DNA from 4 places in the Vibrio coralinecrosis genome. Region 4 is predicted to be linked to each of the others. Evidence: predicted binding sites of a transcription regulator. Region 4 holds the regulator's gene; each other region holds the start of a gene.
The links. The regulator PurR, encoded in region 4, represses purine synthesis genes. The targets are predictions, from matches to a motif close to TNANGNAAACGTTTNCNTNA.
Positions count from the first base shown of each region.

Region 1: a site for PurR is predicted at 2,496-2,515, ahead of glyA (serine hydroxymethyltransferase). Genes of this name have one in related genera too.
Region 2: a site for PurR is predicted at 1,682-1,701, ahead of folD (bifunctional methylenetetrahydrofolate dehydrogenase/methenyltetrahydrofolate cyclohydrolase FolD). Genes of this name have one in related genera too.
Region 3: a site for PurR is predicted at 3,460-3,479, ahead of CTT30_RS11930 (NCS2 family permease). Genes of this name have one in related genera too.

Region 1 covers NZ_CP024628.1:1,201,189-1,206,649, reverse strand. The annotation lists gene gcvP (aminomethyl-transferring glycine dehydrogenase) at 1-625, opposite strand, end outside; gene gcvH (glycine cleavage system protein GcvH) at 745-1,125, opposite strand; gene glyA (serine hydroxymethyltransferase) at 1,162-2,457, opposite strand; gene CTT30_RS20940 (helix-turn-helix domain-containing protein) at 2,840-3,463, shown strand; gene gcvT (glycine cleavage system aminomethyltransferase GcvT) at 3,722-4,840, shown strand; gene CTT30_RS20930 (S1 family peptidase) at 5,034-5,461, shown strand, end outside.
Region 2 covers NZ_CP024627.1:941,632-947,092, reverse strand. The annotation lists gene CTT30_RS04315 (response regulator) at 1-9, opposite strand, end outside; gene CTT30_RS04310 (DUF2913 family protein) at 685-1,293, opposite strand; tRNA gene CTT30_RS04305 (tRNA-Arg) at 1,491-1,567, opposite strand; gene folD (bifunctional methylenetetrahydrofolate dehydrogenase/methenyltetrahydrofolate cyclohydrolase FolD) at 1,768-2,631, shown strand; gene recR (recombination mediator RecR) at 2,677-3,276, opposite strand; gene CTT30_RS04290 (YbaB/EbfC family nucleoid-associated protein) at 3,293-3,622, opposite strand; gene dnaX (DNA polymerase III subunit gamma/tau) at 3,695-5,461, opposite strand, start outside.
Region 3 covers NZ_CP024627.1:2,520,650-2,526,110, reverse strand. The annotation lists gene rimK (30S ribosomal protein S6--L-glutamate ligase) at 1-301, opposite strand, end outside; gene CTT30_RS11940 (ATP-dependent zinc protease family protein) at 298-741, opposite strand; gene CTT30_RS11935 (aminoacyl-histidine dipeptidase) at 1,012-2,484, opposite strand; gene vcdP (small protein VcdP) at 2,949-3,035, shown strand; gene CTT30_RS11930 (NCS2 family permease) at 3,499-4,788, shown strand; gene gpt (xanthine phosphoribosyltransferase) at 4,868-5,332, shown strand.
Region 4 covers NZ_CP024627.1:2,167,717-2,173,177, forward strand. The annotation lists gene elyC (envelope biogenesis factor ElyC) at 1-234, shown strand, start outside; gene torR (two-component system response regulator TorR) at 289-1,002, opposite strand; gene torD (molecular chaperone TorD) at 1,240-1,887, shown strand; gene purR (HTH-type transcriptional repressor PurR) at 2,104-3,111, shown strand; cyclic di-GMP riboswitch class I at 3,257-3,343, shown strand; gene CTT30_RS10100 (TfoX/Sxy family DNA transformation protein) at 3,528-4,121, shown strand; gene CTT30_RS10105 (IS4 family transposase) at 4,236-5,461, shown strand, end outside.

The sequences.
Region 1 (5,461 bases), on a different replicon from region 4:
CGTGTTCCGGAAGTGACTCAAGGGAGCCGATGAGTACGTCAAAGCCAATGTATTTGGCGCGAGTCTTAACTACCTCTAGCGTTTGCGGGTGAACATCATCTGCGACGAAGAAAACGTTGCTCTTGCTCTTACCGGCACGCTTACATAGTGTCATAGCTTCAGCAGCAGCAGTTGCTTCATCAAGAAGAGACGCGTTAGCGATATCCATTCCCGTCAAGTCCATCACCATTTGCTGATAGTTCAGCAGTGCTTCTAAACGGCCTTGAGAAATTTCTGGTTGGTAAGGGGTATAAGCTGTGTACCAGCCTGGGTTTTCCAATACGTTACGTAGAATCACGTTTGGTGTAAAGGTGTTGTAGTAACCCTGACCGATGAATGTACGTTTAATTTGGTTTTGATCTGCGAATTCACGCATCGCAGCCAGCATGTCTGCTTCGCTCAATGCTTCAGCTATTGTCATTGGCTGTTCTAGGCGAATTTGAGCTGGTACGGTTTCGTCGATCAGTGCGTCAAGACTGGCAACATTGATCGCATCCAACATTTTTTGTTGGTCAGATTTATTTGGGCCGTTGTGGCGAGCAACGAACTCATTTTGTGTGCTGAGGCTTTGAAGTAATTCAGTCATTGTCCTTTACCTACTCCATCATTCGGGTATCGGATATCATTACTGATATAAATAATTATACGTCCGAACTTTGAAAAAAAGCTGCCTCCCGTTTGGGGGCAGCTTTAAACTCGTCCTAATTACTCGTCTTCGATCGAGTTTAGGTACTCTTCTGCGCTTTTCAGATTGTCTAGCTCTGATGCGTCTGACATCTTCACTTTAACAATCCAACCGCCTTCGAAAGGTTCTTCGTTGATTAGCTCTGGGCTATCTTCTAACTCTTCGTTGATTTCTAGAATCTCACCAGTGATTGGTGCGTAGATATCTGAAGCTGCTTTTACAGATTCAACCAAAGAGAAGCTATCACCCGCTTCGATCTCTGCTTCAACTTCAGGTAGGTCTACGAATACAACGTCACCTAGCATTTCTTGTGCATGCTCTGAAATACCGATAGTTACTGTGCCGTCACCGTTGTCACGTACCCACTCGTGGCTATCTGCAAACTTCAGTGTGTTGTCCATTGCTTAATCTCCAAAATATAACTTTGATTAAATTGTTTATTGGTAAAGTGGGTAGCGATTACACAGCGCTTTCACTTCTTTGCGAACGCGTTGTTCTACTTCTGCGTCACCTTCAGGGTTGTTCACCAATCCGTCCAGTACATCGCCAATCCAGTTACCGATGAGTTTGAATTCTTCAGCGCCAAAGCCGCGGCTTGTTCCCGCAGGCGTCCCCAAACGGATGCCCGATGTAATCATAGGCTTCTCTGAATCGAATGGGATGCCATTTTTGTTACATGTGATCCCCGCACGTTCCAACGCTTCCTCAGCCTTGTTACCTTTCAAGCCCTTAGGGCGAAGGTCCACCAGCATTAGGTGCGTGTCTGTTCCGCCAGTCACAATGTCACAACCGCGAGTTTGCAACACTTCAGCGAGAACTTTTGCGTTATTGATCACCGAATCAATATAAGTCTTGAACTCAGGGCCCAAAGCTTCACCGAAAGCGACGGCTTTAGCTGCGATAACGTGCATCAGTGGGCCACCTTGAAGGCCAGGGAATACCGCCGAGTTGATTTTCTTAATAATGTCTTCGTGGTTGGTCAGAATCATACCGCCGCGTGGGCCACGCAATGTTTTATGCGTTGTCGTTGTGACAACGTGTGCGTGTGGTAGTGGGCTAGGGTGAGCACCAGTTGCAATCAGACCTGCGATGTGCGCCATATCAACCATTAGAATCGCATCAACTTCATCAGCGATTTCACGGAATTTTGCGAAGTCGATAGTACGAGGAATAGCACTACCACCAGCGATGATCATTTTTGGTTTGTGCTCAAGGGCTAGAGCACGAACATCTTCGTAGTTGATTTCTAGTGATTCACGATCCACACCGTACTGAACGGCATTGAACCATTTACCAGAAAGAGCAGGGCGCGCACCGTGAGTTAGGTGGCCGCCAGCATCCAGAGACATGCCAAGGATAGTGTCGCCAGGTTGAAGCAGAGCAAGTTTGACTGCGCCGTTTGCCTGTGCACCTGAGTGAGGCTGAACGTTAGCAAAATCGCATTTGAACAGCTGTTTAGCGCGTTCAATCGCAATGGCCTCTACGGTATCAACATGTTCACAACCGCCGTAGTAACGACGACCAGGGTAGCCTTCTGCATATTTGTTGGTTAGGCAAGTGCCTTGAGCTTGCATCACTGCTTTAGAAACAATGTTTTCTGAAGCAATGAGCTCGATTTGTTCACTCTGACGAGTATTTTCCGCTTGGATTCCTGCGAAAACCGCGTCGTCTGTAGCAGCAAGATTAGTCGAGAAAAAGTTCTCTAGGCTGTGATTTTGGTAAGTGTTGTTCATGGTAGATGACCTTCCATTCGTGCTAACGAGATTATTAATAGGGTTATCGTTCTCGTTAGTCCTCTTTCTGTTTACTGCCCTCAAACACCGAAGACAGGGTGAATTCTATACCCCTAAGCGATGTGTCAAATCTCGGGGAAAAGCCGAATCTCACTGTTAAATCAATCTATCAGTCAGCTCGGAAATCGCATCTCTACAACTAACAAGTTGGTAACATAGCGGTTGTTACAGGAACAATCAACCAAAAATTTCCTATTGGAAACATGGTTTCTAAAATTGTTACCAAGAGCACGGTTTATTTCCTGTGCTCATCTTTCCACTCTGATGATGTTCGGGCACAATGAAAATGGAACAGGAAGTGGACGTTTAATAAGAGGGAAACATGCCCGAAGATATCTATGATGAGTACCCATCTTTGACATTGGCGAAAGAAGCTGCCGATCAAAATATCGAACCCCTAAAATTGGGCGAGAGAATCAAGGATATTCGCGGTAAGTTGGGGATTACTTTGGAAGAGGCAAGTCAACGTACTGGGCTGGCGCGTTCTACCTTGAGCAAGATTGAGAATGAGCAGATTTCTCCTACGTTTCAGGCGATGCAAAAATTGGCGCTTGGATTACAGATAGATATGCCACAACTCTTTGAACCACCAAGGAAAAAAGTCGCAACAGGCCGTAGGGATATCACCAAAAATAATCAGGGGAAACCACACCCAACACCGACCTACGAACATGAGCTCTTGGCGACTCAGCTTTCCAATAAGAAAATGATGCCTTTTAAAAGCCAAGTTCATGCGCGAAACTTTGAAGAGTACGGTGATTGGGTACGTCATGACGGTGAAGAGTTTTTGCTGATTTTGTCCGGTTCAGTCATGTTCTATTCGGAGTTTTACGAACCGGTAGAATTGAGTGAAGGTGACAGTGTTTACTATGACGCGAATATGGGGCATATGCTGATCTCGACCAGCGAAAAAGACGCTAATATTTTGTGGGTGACTGCTAAATAATGCGATTTATAAAGAATTTCGTATAGTGAAAGCAAACGATTGCCTTTGTCGTTTATATAAGTACAATAGCGCCATTTCAGGCAGAGATAGCCTGAAATGGCGTTTTATTTTTGGTGCGCTGAATGTGAATGTGATGTTAAATATCACACTTTAGACTGTTCCCCTGCTGTTAATGGTGCAAAAATTCTCCACTCGTGTTTATTATTGGAAACAAGGTTTCCTTGAACGGAAAACGAACCTGATTAAATGGAGACAACAATGACTCAAGATCTACTCAAAACACCACTTCATACGCTTCACGTAGAAGCTGGTGCGAAAATGGTTCCTTTCGCAGGCTACGACATGCCAGTCCAATACAAACTGGGTGTAAAGAAAGAGCACTTACATACTCGCGACGCTGCGGGTCTTTTTGATGTGTCCCACATGGGACAACTTCGTTTACACGGTGAAGGTGCAGCAGCATTTCTTGAGTCGTTAGTTCCAGTTGACATCATTGACCTACCACAAGGTAACCAGCGCTATGCTTTCTTTACTAATGAAGAAGGCGGCATCATGGATGACCTAATGGTGGCAAACTTAGGTGACCACCTATTTGTTGTGGTTAACGCAGCATGTAAAGAGCAAGACATCAATCACCTTGAAGCTCACTTACCTGCAGGTGTAGAACTAGAGATCATCGATGATCGCGCTTTGCTGGCTCTTCAAGGCCCTAAAGCAGTCGATGTGCTTAAGCGTTTCAATGCCGAAGTTGCTGACATGCTATTTATGGATGTGAAGAAGTTAGACATCCTAGGTGTTGAGTGCATCGTTAGCCGCAGTGGCTACACAGGTGAAGACGGTTACGAAATCTCTGTGCCGAACACGCATGCAGAAGAACTTGCGCAGAAGCTAACAGCGGAAGAAGAAGTGGAATGGATTGGCCTTGGTGCACGTGATTCTCTACGTCTAGAGTGTGGTCTGTGCCTATACGGACACGATCTTGATACAACGACGACACCGGTAGAAGCAAGCCTTCTTTGGGGAATTCAGAAAATTCGTCGTATAGATGGCGAGCGCGCTGGTGGTTTCCCTGGTGCGGAGATCATCCTTAAACAGATTGAAACTAAAGACGTATCACGTAAGCGTGTAGGCCTAGTCGGCCAGACGAAAGCGCCTGTACGTGAAGGCACGGAGCTGTTTGATGCTGATGACAACAAAGTCGGTATTGTGACAAGCGGCACAGCAGGCCCAAGTGCTGGAAAGCCGGTTTCAATGGCTTACGTTCGCGCAGATCTTGCAACTATTGGCACTGAGCTGTTTGCAGATGTTCGTGGTAAGAAACTGCTTATGACGATTGAAAAAATGCCATTTGTTCCACAACGCTATTACCGTGGGTGATAGAAAAATTTAATTCTATGACGTCATATCAGAGAGTTCACGTTAGGTGAACTCTTTTTTATTGGTACTCCTCATATCAACTGAATACTCTAAAACGAGAGGTAGCTTAGGTCATTAAATAGCTCGAAGTCATCTGGATGTGATAGATTATCGTCATTTGATATTAATGATAATAATTGAATGGAAAATTTGTATGAGAAAGCTATCCATACTTTTGCCTTTTGTCCTAGCTTCTAAGAGCTTCGCATTTGACGTCAACCCATATATTGTTAATGGTACAACGGCATCCATTAGTGATTACCCTTCCTTTGCTAGTCTTTACTACGATGACGGCAGTCAGTACGGAAATTACTGTGGCGCAACAGTCATTAACTCGCAATATATTTTAACGGCTGCCCACTGTATTTATAACGATAATAGTCAAAACCTACATACTTGGGTTGTCCCACAGTTAACTGATCAGTCGCAATATCCTTATGGTAGTTATCAATCATCGAGAGCTAAAGAGTTTTATTTCCCTGATGATTATGTTGATTCTGAAGAGCAAAGGTGGCCCAACGACATTGCCATTATTAAATTGGAGTCGCCGCTTAATACTCAAGATTATCAATACTTATTGAA
Region 2 (5,461 bases), 1.2 Mb from region 4:
TGCGTTCATTCACTTCAGTTATCACTTACGATGTCTGGCCCTAGTTTAGAGAGGAATAGGCTTGGAAGCAGATGGAAAATTTTAGATTATTTGATCACAGAACAGATTCAGATCACAACCTATTAACAAATATAAAAATAAGTTCGTAGGTGTTCGTCAGCCATTTCATCAGAAGAGCAAAGTGGTCTTAGTTCGCGATAAGTGTGCGATACAATCAAAGAAGTACCACTGAAAATATTGTGACCGAAGCAATATCAAAGAGAAGAAAATAGAATAGAAGCCGCCTTAACAAATGGTTTTGAAGTAAGCAAACACATACTTATTAAGGCTTAGCTTTCTACGTGACTTGTTAGATAAGTGCAAATACACCAACAATACCAACAAGTGAAAAAAGACAGGTACGGCTGATAACACCGAAGTTAGAAGGTTGGATCATTTCTTGATGCTGCATATATTCTCCTCGTAGTATTTGTTACATCTTAATTACAATATGATGAATTTGAACAAAATCCTCAATACACAGGAAGATTAAATTTTTATGACAGCCAATAGAACTTGAGAGGTATTACACAACTTTTCATTTATCAAAAGCTGTAATTTATATTTTACACCCTGGAAGAAGTAGAGGGAAACACAGACAAAATCAGCGAAGCCATATCTGTCTAATCTTAGGCTGTTAGAAGGCTACTTAAGGCTTAGGCGAATACGCAAAAAGTCTTCGTCTTCATATTCTATACGGTGCTCAAAAATAGCGGATGTATAGATAATACGCAGCACAGAGTGCTTCTCACCACGTGAGCCTCTAAAAAGCATTGAGATATCCGCAGATAGACGATTACGGTTATCAAAGTGAGCGTTAAGGTCTTGTGATAATACACACAATAAGCAACCTTTTGGGTTAAACGAGAGATCAACCTCTTCTGGGCTTGAAACCAACACTGTCGTATTGAGTTCTTTCTCTATTGTGTTTATTAACAAGAGGAAACTGTCTAAATGAGGTAATTCGTCCCCGTTTAAGGGAGAAAGCAAATTACCCAGCATCATTTCCATATCTAGCCGCTGAGAACGAGCGTGGGTAACTAGAGAACGTATTTTTTTCTTGAAAGGCTTATATTTCTTACTGTTCGCTGCTTTATTCAGCCAAGCAGAAAGAATGTCGTTAATATCGGATCTCGACTTGTGTGTCAGTACTTTGGCTGAGTGGTTGCTACGTAAGTGAAGCAACGCATGCAATGCTAGCTCAGACAAGAGAGGTTCAAACTCGGGTTTAATTTTGGTGTGAATACTGCGCATGATGTCTGAACGTAAATACCGTGTTCAAGCCTTATCAATTAGATACAACTACATAGAAGGGGCGCAATGCTACCGAAAAGCTCAGCTTATGTACAGATTGAATTCAAGCCATTTTCACAGCTTTGCTCGCGTAACCACATTTAATGTCTAAAACGACAAAACCCTGACAGCAACTAAGCTATCAGGGTTTCTAATAATGGCACGCCCTACAGGATTCGAACCTGTGACCACATGCTTAGAAGGCACGTGCTCTATCCAACTGAGCTAAGGGCGCGTTACAGGGAAAGGATTATACGAGTTCGAGTTCTTAAAACAAGGTCTTTTATTAACATTCTGATCTGAATGACTAAAAAAAGGTCACCGAATTTCATTTTGATTAAAAACAGTCCAAAGCAAACGTTTGCTTATAGATGTTCGTCAAATAATTTGCGACAATGCGCGCAACTAAATAGCCATTCTATTTAAAGGAACGACATGACTGCTCAAAATATTGATGGAACACTTATTTCTCAAACGGTTCGTTCGGAAGTCGCTGCACGAGTTAAAGCCCGTGTTAATGCAGGCCTCAGAGCACCAGGATTAGCAGTAGTACTGGTTGGCGAAGATCCAGCTTCACAAGTGTATGTGGGCAGTAAACGTCGTGCATGTGAGGAAGTGGGGTTTGTTTCAAAATCTTTTGACTTATCGGCTTCCACCACAGAAGAAGAGTTACTTGCTCTAATAGATGAGCTAAACGCAGATGACGAGATTGACGGTATTCTGGTGCAGTTACCATTACCGGCAGGTATTGATACAACTCATGTACTAGAACGAATTCACCCAGAAAAAGACGTTGACGGCTTCCATCCATATAACGTTGGCCGTTTAGCGCAACGTATTCCTAAACTACGCTCTTGTACCCCGAAAGGTATCATTACTCTCCTTGATCGTTACAACATCAACCTTCGCGGCAAACATGCTGTTGTTGTGGGGGCATCGAACATTGTTGGCCGCCCAATGACGCTTGAGCTTCTACTAGCCGGCTGTACGACGACAACTTGCCACAGATTCACCAAAGATCTCGAAAGCCATGTCCGTCAAGCTGATGTAGTTGTGGTAGCCGTCGGTAAACCTAACTTTATCCCAGGAAACTGGATTAAAGAAGGCGCTGTTGTGATCGATGTTGGTATCAACCGACTTGACTCAGGTAAGTTGGTTGGCGATGTGGATTATGAGAATGCCAAAGAAAGCGCAAGCTTTATTACACCGGTCCCCGGTGGTGTTGGGCCTATGACCGTCGCAAGCCTCATTGAGAATACAATGCTCGCTTGTGAGCAGTTCCATACGAAAAAGAAATAATAGTAAGCCACTCAAATGAGTGGCTTTTTATTGGAATGATATAAATTACAGCTTTTGTCGACCAAGTAAAGAGTGTGACAGTGTCGTTCCATCAACAAGCTCTAACTCACCGCCCACAGGAACGCCATGAGCAATTCGGCTTGCCTGAACCTGATGCTCTTTGCACAGCTCAGCAATATAGTGGGCCGTTGCTTCACCTTCGACCGTAGGGTTTGTTGCCAAAATCACTTCAGACACATCTCCACGACGTAGACGATAATCAAGCACGTCAAGACCAATATCACTCGGGCCAATACCATCAAGAGGCGACAAGTGCCCCATTAGGACAAAATAGCGACCTGAGAACTGCCCGGTTGACTCCACCGCGGCAATATCAGCTGGGCTTTCAACCACGCATATTTGTCCATTCTCCTGACGTTTAGGATTAGTACAAATATGGCACGTTTCTTCTTCAGTGAACGTACGACATTCGTTGCAATGGCCGATTTCAGTCATCGCTTGACTCAATGCATCCGCCAGTTGTAAGCCGCCTTTTCTATCACGCTGTAACAAATGAAAGGCCATACGTTGAGCTGACTTGGGACCAACCCCAGGCAGACAACGTAAGGCCTCCATCAATTGCTCCAGCATATGACTGGTGCGCATTAACTAACCCTATCGATTAGAAAGGCATTTTCATGCCTGGTGGTAGTTGCATACCTCCAGTCACGCCAGCCATTTTTTCTTTTTGAGTTTCTTCAACACGACGAGCCGCATCGTTGAAAGCGGCTGCGATAAGATCTTCTAGCATTTCTTTATCGTCTTCCATTAGACTCTCGTCAATTTCAACGCGACGAACGCTGTGGCTACCTGTAATGGTCACTTTTACTAGACCAGCACCAGATTCACCTGTCACTTCCATATTTGCAATTTCTTCTTGAAGCTTTTGCATACGCTCTTGCATTTGCTGGGCTTGCTTCATTAGATTGCCCATACCGCCTTTACCAAACATGCTTATCTCTCTGGTTAGTTAGCTTATTTCGTTATTAAATGAGGCCGAAAATGCTGATTTTCAACCCCAGTGTTAAATTGGTCGCACGCTGTCTTTATCCAGTTCAGCAGAAAAGCGCTGCGCGATAAACTGGACATGCTTGTCATTTTCAAGGCTGACAAATGCCTGTTGTAATCGTCCTTGGTAAAGCTTTTCTCTTAACTCTAACGGAGTTTCCCCCCCGTCACCTATCTCAACCGACAGGTGGCACTCTTCACCTAACACACCATTTATCGCCTCGAGCAGTTCACTTTGAGCACGCTCTGTGTTCAAGTGTGCTTGCTGAGGTCGCAGTGTTAATGAGATAGACGAACCTTGTTTTTCAAAATGAGAGTTCAAAGCCAGTTGCTCAGTCATTTTAGCCGTATCTAACTGGCTAATCAGCTTTGCCCACTCACTCTTCGCTAGGCTTTCTTCGGCTAGTTTGGTCGCCATCTCAGGCGTTTTTTCATGCTCTAACGCCTTTTTTATTTGAGTTGGTGTTAACTCGCTGCCCTGCTTTTCTACTTGAGGAAGTGATGGCTTCCACTGATAAGGTTCGTTTTTATCCCGTTCAGGTGTCGCTACCGATTGAGGGTTTGACAATGGCGACACCTGCATAGTTCCTGAATGTCGCTGAGCAACACGGTCAAGAACGGATTCAGATTTTTTTACAGGTGTCGCATTAGCCTTTTTTGGCGTATTTCCCTGAGGGTTACCTTTGCGCTGAGAACGAAGCTGATGGCGCAAGCCGCTTATAGGTGACGCGGGTTGATTTTGTGGTGTCGGTGGCGTCACCGGCTCTTCATGCATAGGAGGCGCAGAAGTGTCATACTGAGGGGGCGTATTCCCCATAGATTCTGCATGATATTGCTCTGGCATGACTTCCGAAGGCGCTGGTACTTCCCTACCCTGCGGATAAGTATCAACTGGCGTTATCGTTTCAGTTGCCTTAGCCGATGACAAATGGGGTGAATGTGCATCAGTAGGAGTACTAGCAGGCAAAGAACCCACCTCGGCCGAAATATTCTTTACTTGAGGTTGAGAAGAAGGTCTGAATGCCATCATTCGTAGTACGACCATTTCTAAGCCGATACGCTCGGAGGGTGCTAAAGGCAAATCTTGCCGACCTTTTAAGGCCATTTGATAATACAGTTGCACGTCCTGCGGTGTTAATTTTCGGCTTAAAAGCTCTATTTTTTCCGAATCAGGCTGAGCCTTATCCAGCGTTGCGGGCAGAGCTTGATACATTGCCATTCGATGTAGTTGGGTGGCCAACTGCTGGAGAAGCCCATCCCATTCAACACCATTTCGTGCTAGAGCTGATAAGCAATCCATCGCGACTTGAGGTTGCTTAGAACTGATAGCCTCAAGCAAATGTAATGCTTGGTCAGTATCCAGCGTCCCCAACATATGAGCAACACTATCCGTTATAACCTGACCATTGCCTAACGCTATCGCCTGATCACTTAAACTTAACGCATCACGCATACTGCCGTCTGCAGCATGCGCGATCATACCTAAAGCTCTAGGCTCAAACGAGACTTGTTCCTGTTTTAGGATATGCTCCAGTTGCTCATGGATATCATCAACACTGATAGGCTTAAGATGAAACTGCAGACAACGAGAAAGAATCGTGACTGGCAGCTTCTGTGGATCCGTCGTGGCCAGAAGGAATTTCACATACTCAGGCGGCTCTTCCAGTGTTTTCAGCAAAGCATTAAAACTGTGGCGCGAGAGCATGTGGACTTCATCGATTAGGTAAACTTTAAAGCGCCCACGTGCAGGTTTGTACTGCACGTTATCGAGTAATTCACGAGT
Region 3 (5,461 bases), 350 kb from region 4:
ACTTGTCTCGTGAGCGAGTAATCGCAACAGACTCGTTGACTGGATAAACACCCATCATTTCAAATTGACGCAGTACGGCGGTGCCATAAAAGGTCACTGAAGCCCCAATACGTGGCACAATGGCATCAAATCCGGATAACTCTTCACCTTTAAAATGAATTTCAGGTTTATCGGAATTTATGTTCATATAGCAGCGCAGGGCGTCGATGACTTTGACTTGGTGCCCACGTTTCTGACACGCTTCAATCAAACGCTTAGTTGAGTACAAATTTGCGTTGCGAGACAGAATACCGATTTTCATTGTTGGTTTTCCTCGAAAGGGACTAAAAACGATTGAACAGGGTCGACAATCAAACGATGGTGCATTGCTGTTCGACCTAACAGCATGCGAAACGCCATATTTTCGCGATTGGTTAACGTTAACTCTGCTGGCCAGCTCTCCTGACCGAGTCGTATTTCCGATTCAATCACATAGCGTGTTTCTTCATGACCTCCGGAATCTCGAACAATTCGCTGGTCGATGACCTTAGCCTCGCACACTACTTCTTCAGTGGTATTACGCTGTTGTGGATGGATCCAAAACCTTACCCACAACTCTGTTCCTTTATTGAAGCTTTCAAGTTTAAAGGTATGCAGACAAGAAGTACGAGCACCGGTATCAATCTTGGCATTGATCTTCTCTATGCCTAACCCAGGAAGACTTAAGGTTTCTCGCCAGCCCACTAGCAGTTTTTCGTTCATGGCATTTCATTTATATTCAGAGAGTAATTAAGAGGCTCTGAGAACTGAGCATCTTGCGATATAACCAATAGCATGTATCGGTTACATAGGTTGAAGAGGGCAAGCTGGATTGCCTTAGGTGCTTCAACTGCGGCGACTGTATCAGCGAAGATGCGCTGGTGACTAACGAATAAATTTCACCGTAACGACAAAAATTAATTGTCGAACTAGGAAACAAAAAAGCCAGCAATGTCAGCTGGCTTTGGGGTATTTTTCGATGGGAAGAGCAGGTTAGGCTTTCTCTGGAATCGCTTCCAGTAGTGCCACCATTTGTTCCCAGAATAGTGCAACGGTATCGATTTTCACTTTCTCATCAGGCGAGTGTGGGAATTTGATCGTTGGGCCAAACGACACCATGTCCATATTCGGGTACGGCTCCTTAAACAAACCACATTCAAGGCCGGCATGGATAACCATAATGTTCGGCTTGTGGCCGTAAATGCCTTCATACATGTCACGGAAGATAGCCATGATCTCAGAGTCCGCATCCGGTTTCCAACCAGGGTAGGCGCCTGAAAAAGCAATCTTCGCCCCCGCCAGTTCTGCCACCGATGTTAGGGTGCTTTCTACTTGGTGGCGACCTGAGTCAATCAATGAGCGAACTAGGCACAGAACGTTTATCTTATCGCTCTCTGTGGTAACGACACCCACATTCAGGGATGTTTCTACTACTCCTTCGATCTCATCACTCATGCGGATCACGCCGTTAGGACAAGCATTGAGTGCCGCAATAAAACGTTGCTGATCAGCAATAGCTAGCGCTTGTTCGCTGGTTTCAATGGCTTCATTGAATGAAACGATGTCCGTTTCTACTTTGCCTAACTCTTGCTTCAACAAGTCTGTGTAGAAGTTAAACAGTTCTGCCAGTTTAGCTTCGTTTTCGGCAGGGATAGCGACTGTCACGAAGGCTTCACGCGGAATTGCATTACGCAGGCTACCGCCACGGAATTCAATTAGGCGTAGATCCAATTCTTGTGCATGACCGGCTAGGAAGCGAGCAACGAGTTTGTTTGCGTTACCTCTGCCCGTATGGATATCACAACCAGAGTGACCACCCTTTAGGCCTTTCAAAATCAGTTGGCGAGTGACGTAACCTGCTGGGATTGCTTCACGTTTAATGTCGAACGTCATTTCTCCATCAATACCGCCCGCACAGCCCATGTAGACTTCACCTTCTTGCTCAGAGTCGGTATTGAGTAGAATTTCACCTTCAAGCCAGCCAGCTTCAAGACCAAAGGCTCCTGTCATTCCAGCTTCTTCATCAATAGTCAGAAGTACTTCAAGTGGGCCGTGTTTGATGTCTGTGGAGGCCAGTACCGCTAAGCATGATGCCATCCCCATACCGTTATCAGCGCCTAGTGTGGTGCCTTTGGCTGTGACCCATTCACCGTCTATGTATGGTTGGATAGGATCTTTAGTGAAGTCATGCTCCGTGTCTTCATTTTTTTGCGGCACCATATCAATATGAGCTTGAAGAACTACGCCTTTCTTATTTTCCATGCCAGGGGTTGCTGGCTTTTTAATGAAAACATTGCCCGTTGGGTCTCGACGCACATCGAGGCCTTGCTCCGTTGCCCAATTTACAATGTACTGAGCTAATGCTTCTTCATGTTTAGAAGGGTGTGGGATAGAGCAGATCTTATCGAAAAACTGCCATAAAGGTGCAGGTGATAAGTTGCTGATTTCAGAATGGAATTCAGACACGGATGACTCCTTAATGATAATAACGCCAGATCTTATTAGGTGATGTTGCTAAATGAGTAGCACAAAAATCTGAATCTGGCCTATTGAGTAGAGAGGCACAGAATAGCACTACGTGACACAAGGTAGTAGTCAAAGCGGAAACGAAATGTTTCGTTGTCATCACATAACGTGGATTCTGTTATTTATGTTTGTGAGACTCTATTCTTATTGAGCGTAATAAAATTAAAGATATTGCTGATATTTGTGTAATTAAATTACATAACTGGCTTGATGTAAGTCATTTTTTGAATTTTATGTGATTTTAATCACTTTTATTGTTGTAATTAATTTTCTTTGGGGTATATTAGTAACCAGCTTCGAAAGTGAAGAGAAAATGCTCAAAGGATGAGTCCGATTTGTCGCCTCCATGGAACCGAGAAATCAATATTTGTTATCTGTTTTAATTGATTTAGAAGGTGATAGTTATGAAAGGTTTACCAAGTGCAACATTCTGGCTAAACAGCTCTGTTTATACTGGCAATTTTGCATACCCAACAAGCTTCGGTTACTAATCGAGTTTGTGACTCTCGAACAAGTTTGTTCACCCCTATATTGGAATTTTATTACAGCGCCTAATTTGCTGAGATGATTCAACCGCCACTCAAATTGAGTGGCGTTTTTTTATCGTGAGAAAGCACATGGCCAATACTTCCATTTCCTCAACTTTATCCCGACGGATAAAACTCATCCTTATAATTGCCTATTCAGCATCCAATTCTTAAGCCTTAGCTCTATGTAACTTTACGACATGGTAGAAAAATCACCGTTTACAATATCTGGCATTCATTCTTATTACTTATTGAACTTAAAGTATTTTTCACCGGTGTTAATAAAATTAATTCTTCTAAAGCTAAATTTTACAGATAGAAATGTTTATTAGAGCCGTAATTCTATCTGGAATTTGATATTTGGAGACTCTATAATCCCGCCAATCGATTACGCAACCGTTTACTATTACTCCTTTGGAATTCGATTATGTTCGAAAAAATATTCAAGCTCAGTGAACACGGAACGAATGTAAAAACTGAGATCATTGCAGGTATCACGACTTTTCTGACCATGGCTTACATTATTTTTGTAAACCCAGCTATCTTGGCAGATGCAGGCATGGATCGTGGTGCTGTCTTTGTTGCTACCTGTCTGGCAGCGGCTATCGGCTGTTTTATCATGGGCTTCGTGGCGAACTACCCAATTGCTCAGGCACCAGGAATGGGGCTCAACGCCTTTTTCACCTATGCTGTTGTGTTAGGTATGGGGTATACATGGCAAGTGGCTCTAGCGGCAGTATTTGTATCCGGTGTGCTATTCATTCTATTGAGTGTGTTTAAGATCCGAGAGTGGATCATAAACTCCATCCCCCTTTCTTTGCGCACGGGTATTTCGGCGGGTATTGGCTTGTTCTTGGCATTTATCGCGTTAAAGAATGCAGGTATTGTGGTTGATAACCCGGCGACGCTTGTTTCTCTTGGCTCGATTACTTCATTACCTGCAGTACTAGCTTCAATTGGCTTCTTCCTGACTATTGCACTGGTTCATCGTGGCGTAAAAGGCGCGGTGATGATCGCTATTTTGGCGGTTACTGGCTTAGGTTTGGCGTTTGGTGATGTGCAATGGGGTGGCATCATGTCAACACCACCAAGCATTGCACCAACCTTCATGCAGTTGGATTTTTCTGCAGTATTTGAGATCGGTATGATTTCAGTGGTTTTTGCTTTCCTTTTCGTCGACTTATTTGATACTGCTGGCACGCTAGTGGGTGTGTCTCAAAAAGCTGGTCTGATGGATAAAGATGGTAAAATTCCTCGCTTGAATAAAGCTCTTCTTGCTGACTCAACTGCTACTTCGGTAGGTGCTCTGTTGGGTACGTCAAACACGACTTCTTACATTGAGAGCGTATCCGGTGTTGCCGCTGGTGGTCGCACAGGTCTAACCGCTGTTGTAGTTGGTATTTTGTTCCTACTTGCTCTATTCTTCTCGCCATTGGCTGGTATGATCCCTGCGTATGCGACTGCGGGGGCGCTATTCTATGTGGCTATTCTGATGTTATCTGGTTTGGTTAGCATCGATTGGCGAGACTTAACCGAAGCTGCACCAGTGGTTGTGACTTGTTTGCTGATGCCGCTGACTTTCTCTATCGCAGAAGGGATCTCGTTGGGCTTCATTGCTTACGCAGCAATTAAATTATTCAGTGGTAAAGGTCGTGATGTTTCGCTCAGTGTATGGGTTATGTCAGCAATCTTTATCTTCAAGTACATTGTTGCTTAAAAACTTCAATAAGGGCTTGTGAGATCAACCAAGCGTTGGCTCCACAGGCCCTCAACTTTTTATAATTAGGTTTATTACAATGAGTAAGAAATTCGTTATTACTTGGGATCAAATGCACGCTTATTGTCGTGAGCTAGCTGAGCAGCAAATGCCTGCTGAGCAGTGGAAAGGTATCTGGGCAGTGAGCCGTGGTGGTCTTGTTCCAGGTGCAATTCTGGCTCGTGAATTAGGTATTCGTTACGTTGATACCATTTGTATTTCTAGCTACGATCACGATCATCAGCGTGATATGAGCGTGCTAAAAGCGCCAGAAGGTGATGGTGAAGGTTACCTGATCGTAGAGGATTTGGTAGATAGTGGTGATACTGCACGCAAACTTCGTGAACTTTACCCTAAAGCAAAACTGATTGCGGTATGTGCTAAGCCATCAGGTGCTGCGCTATTGGACGATTATGTTGTGGACATTGCTCAGGAAACTTGGATTGAGCAGCCATGGGATATGTCTATTCAGTACATTGAACCTATTAACCGCAAGCAAAAGTAATCTCTGTTTGTTGAGTTTAAAAATGACCCTTATGGGTCATTTTTTGTTTGTGCCTATTGATCCGCTTAACCTAGTTTACTTATGCTGGTTTTTTAATGACTTATTCGTCACTTTTTGCCAATTAATAGG
Region 4 (5,461 bases):
CGTGCACTGAATGAATTCCATTCTGCCGGTCTTAAGCCTTACCCTGCGCCAACCAACTATTTGGCTCATGATAATGTCACTCAGGCGTGGGCTAAGTACACACCGAAAGCTGTCTATCTTGAGCAAACTGAGCGCTATTGGCATGAAACGCTGGGCCGCATCTGGCAATCGTTACGTGACTGGGCATCCGATTACGAAGAGAAAGCAGTACACGCTTCCGACAGTAACGTTTAATCAAATGAAAAATACCGAGGCATGCCTCGGTATTTTTTTGCTTATCTGTTTAGGTCAATCACCTGCAAACATGTACCCTTCGCCATGTACCGTGACAAAAATCTGCGGGTTCTTGGGGTCAAATTCCATCTTAGCGCGCATACGTCTTATTAGAACATCAATGGTGCGATCATTCGGCGCATCAACTCGATGGCTAATCATATTCAAGATACGTTCTCGGCTCAGGACTTGATTTGGGTATGATGACAAAGCAACTAGCAATTCATATTCTGCTTTAGTCAGCTTCACTGGCTCACCATTTTTACTCAATGCTCGACGCTGCACATCAAAGGTCCACTCCGCAAAACGTACAATATTGCCATCATCTTTTTTCTGCTCACTCAGCTCATCAGCACTTCGTACTGCCGATATACGCCAAAGGAGATTTTTAACCCGAACAAGCAGCTCTCGAAGTTCAAACGGTTTAGTGACGTAATCATCGGCCCCCATCTCAAGACCAACAATTTTATCAATGCTATCCGTACGTCCTGTAACGAGGATAATACCAATATCAGACTGACTGCGAAGCTCACGAGTGAGCATTAGCCCATCTTCACCAGGTAGGTTAATGTCAAGCATCACCAAATCAACCGCATGATTTTGCAGTGTATCGCGCATTTGCTCTCCACTTTCCGCTTCACTCACTTGGTAACCTTCATTCTGAAAGTAACCAACCAGTTTACTGCGAGTGGCGGCATCATCCTCTACAACTAATACGTGATAGCTCATTTACACCACTTAATTACATTTTGAAATTGTCTCTCATTCATTCTATTCATAATCAGTCACATTTCTAGCTTTTGACCGCTTTCAAACCAGAAAGGCGATGTTTTATTGATTCAAAACAAACCTCGCTTAGGCCATTAATAACTTTCCATTTTTGCACTCAATCTGAAACAACCGCCATTACCGCTATTCATTTTTATTCGTTAAACTGATAAATAGAATTTCCAGGAGTCTTAACCAATGCAAGAAATCAAAGCATTCAACGAAAAACGTGCTGAAATCTACTGGTGGTTATCCAGCCTGTTTGCCAAGGAGTTAACAGAGGAAAACCTCCAGCAGTATCACTCAGAAGAAATCCGTTCCTTTCTGACTGGGCTGGGAGAAAACCCTCATCTGAAGTCAGCCATAAACAAATTAGTCGATGCACTCAATCGTCTTATCGATCGCGAAGATGCCCAGCTCGAACTGGCCGCTGACTTCTGCGATTTGTTTCTAAAGTCAGACAAAGACTCAGCGCTACCCTACGCTTCCGTGTACATAGGCAAATCTGGGCTTCTCAATGATCAGCCTGCAACAGACATGGAACAGCTAATGGCCAAACACGGCATTGAAGTTGATAAAGCGCTGAATGAACCTGCGGATCACCTCGCGATTGAGCTCGACTTTTTAGGAAACTTGATTATCCGCTCCAACGAGTTAGAACAAGAACGCCACATGGAAGATGCTTTTATCGAACAGGAACAGTTTATTCATAAACATCTTTTAAGTTGGCTTCCACAATTCACTAGAAAGTGCCAAGCTTTAGATGAATTTGGGTTTTACGCGGCAACAGCTTCATTACTGATTGCGTTTCTTGAACTTGATTGCACCTATCTTAAAGGTGAATAACCTTATTGTTGATCTGTGATTTAAAACTTATCACACCTTCGTTTTTTATTTGCTCTTCTTCTGTTTGCGGTCTAGAATCGTGACCGCAAACGATAAAAATGAACGAACTAGAGACAAACCGCTGAATAAAGCGGTTTTTGTGTTTCTGATACTTTCTGCCGAATTATTCTACACTCTGAATATACTTCCTGGCAGTCATCGACAGGACAGAACCTTATGGCCACTATTAAAGATGTGGCACGCCTAGCTGGCGTGTCAACTACAACAGTTTCTCACGTGATCAATAAGACGCGCTTTGTTGCTGAAGCAACACAAGAAAAAGTCATGGAAGCCGTTGCCGAATTGAATTATGCACCAAGCGCGGTCGCACGAAGCTTAAAATGTAACAGCACTCGAACTATCGGTATGCTTGTTACCCAATCGACCAACCTATTCTTTTCTGAAGTCATCGACGGCGTAGAAAGCTACTGTTACCGTCAGGGCTACACATTGATCCTGTGTAATACTGGTGGCATTTACGAGAAACAGCGTGACTATATCCGTATGCTAGCGGAAAAGCGCGTAGATGGCATCCTCGTTATGTGTTCTGACCTCACAGAAGAATTAAGTGAGATGCTAGACCGCCATAAGGATATTCCAAAAGTGGTCATGGATTGGGGACCTGAAAGCTCTCAAGCCGATAAAATCATCGACAATTCAGAAGAAGGTGGCTACCTAGCGACTAAATATCTGATAGACAATGGCCACAAAGATATCGCTTGTCTCAGTGGTCACTTCGAAAAAGCTGCATGCCAAGAGCGCATCCAAGGTTTCCGACGAGCGATGGATGAAGCCAACCTCTCTGTCAACGAAAACTGGATTCTTGAAGGTAACTTCGAGTGTGATACCGCTGTATTGGCTGCCGATAAAATTGTCGCTATGGACAACAAGCCAACTGCCGTATTTTGTTTCAACGATACCATGGCATTAGGTTTAATGAGTCGACTTCAGCAAAAAGGTATTCGTGTTCCTGAAGATATTTCTGTGATTGGATACGACAATATTGAACTTGCCGAGTACTTCTCACCACCACTAACCACAGTCCACCAACCTAAACGTCGCGTTGGTAAAAATGCGTTTGAAATTTTACTTGAGCGCATCAAAGACAAAGAACACGAGAAGCGTGTATTCGAAATGCACCCTGAGATCGTTGTGCGCGATACCGTATACAACTTAAACAAATAGCATTAGCTGTCATCCGACTGATAGCTCAATCTATTGGTCGGACATATCATTTTAAAGCAATTTACTTGAACCAAGATCACATTTGATCAATCAAGATGTGATACTTACCTCAAATTTTATTTATCCTTAAAATGTTCGACTAATGCCACGAACAGGGCAAACCACTTCGAAAGAGTGGGACGCAAAGCTTCCGGCCTGACTCAGGAGACTGAAAGGTAGCGGGGTTGCCGATGGGCAAAGATGCAAACGATCCGTATCGTTTAAAACAACACTCTATAATCTTTCTAGAACTCAGGGATTAGCGAGTGAATTTTATTTCGGTATGACACCTTACTGACACTTTATCTGCATTATTTTGCTAATCTCTCGGACCTGAATTTGGTGGCGTATAATAATATACACCGAGATAACACAGCATGGATAAACCAATACTTAAAGACTCGATGCGACTTTTTGATCAGCTTGGTCGTATAAAGTCACGTTCGATGTTCGGTGGATTCGGAATCTTCGCAGACGACACAATGTTCGCATTGGTAGTTAACGATAAACTCCATATCCGCGCCGACGACAAGCTGGCTAATCAATTCAAATCTGAAGGCTTAGAACCCTACGTTTATAAAAAACGAGGCTTTCCCGTCGTTACCAAATATTTTGCTTTAACGGATGATGTAGCTTCTTGCCATACTCGTGCCCTTGCGTTGGCACAAAGTGCGTTGGCCATTGCCAAAAAAGAAAAAACATCGCAAGCGAAGACTCGACCAAATCGCCTCAAGGACTTACCTAACCTCCGCCTTGCAACCGAGCGAATGCTCAAGAAAGCAGGAATCGAGAGCGTGGAAAATCTAGAGGAAGCGGGCTCTGTAGAAGCGTTTAAAGCTATTCAGGCAACCCACTCAGCGGATGTTTCACTCGAACTGCTCTGGGCTCTAGAAGGGGCTATCAATGGCAAACATTGGTCAGTCATTCCTCCTGAGCGCCGTCAGGAGTTAGTCAATAAACTCAATAGTTAAGTCGCTAATTGTTTAAAAGCCAACCGAATAGGTTTAATGCCGATCGTTTTAGAGACTTGAACGATCCTGAGATCGTATGATAATCCCCACTAACAAAGTTAGTGGGGATTTTTTATGTTTGCTCAAGAGCTGCTTTTGGCACATGAGACTATCGAGGATGGTAAAAACTATGAGTCTGTAGTTAATGCCATTCAGCTTGAATGGATAGAACAAGCTTTGCTTGATACGTCTAAAGCAAGCATTAGAAGGCGACGCTTACCAGCGCAACAAGCCGTCTGGCTCGTCATTTGGATGGGATTGCAACGGAATAAATCAATCAAAGAAGTATGCAGTTCTCTTGACCTAGCTCTCCAACCTAAGCCTCAGGATTCTTGGTCTCGTGTTGCACCTAGCGTACTTACTGACTCTAGGCGACGTTTGGACGAAGCTCCTCTCGCTGCTTTGTTTAAAACCTCTATGGCGGCATGGGAGAGCGACGCGCTAGTAAAGGATAAGGCGCTAGGGCTAAACATTATGGCCGTGGATGGTACCACTTTTCGTTGCCAAGATTCAGAAGACAATGCGCAAGCGTTTGGATTCATTTCTCAAAAACATAAACCTTATCCTCAACTGCGCTTGGTCGGTCTGATGGCTACCGAGACACGTTTTATGGTAGGGGCTGCATTCGATGCTTGTCAGGTCGGTGAGACAACACTGGCACGCCGATTATTAGGAGACGTGCCAGCAAACTCACTCACATTGTTTGATCGTTGCTACTTTTCTGCCGACCTATTGATATCGTGGAATGCTGCTGCCTCCAATAGCCACTGGCTAACCCCTGTGAAACGCAAAGTAAGATATGAAGTTTTGGAGCGTTTTGCTGAAAACGACATGCTTATCTCTATGCCTGTTTCACAGCAAGCTCAGCGCAATAACCCTAATTTGCCGACTCATTGGCAAGCACGCCTCATCCTCTACAAAGACCCAAAAGGTGAAATTGAAGGCTTTATAACTTCACTGGTTGATCCTGAGAAATACTCATTAGAAGACTTATTGACTGTCTATTGGCAACGCTGGGAAATAGAAGAAGGTTACGGTGAGATAAAACAAACTCAGTTACAAAATGAAGTCACCTTGAGAAGTCGTTTTGCTGCTGGTGTTAGACAAGAGCTCTGGGGAATATTGCTGGCGTACAATTTGGTGCGCTTAGAGATGGTTCATATTGCTAAAGACGCTGAGGTAAGGCCAACTAGAGTGAGCTTTACAGCGGCAATAAATTTGATAGATACCCAGCTACGTTGGCTAGCGCTTAGCCCTGACGGAACTCTACCGAGCAAACTCAAGCAAATGAGGGAGAACAT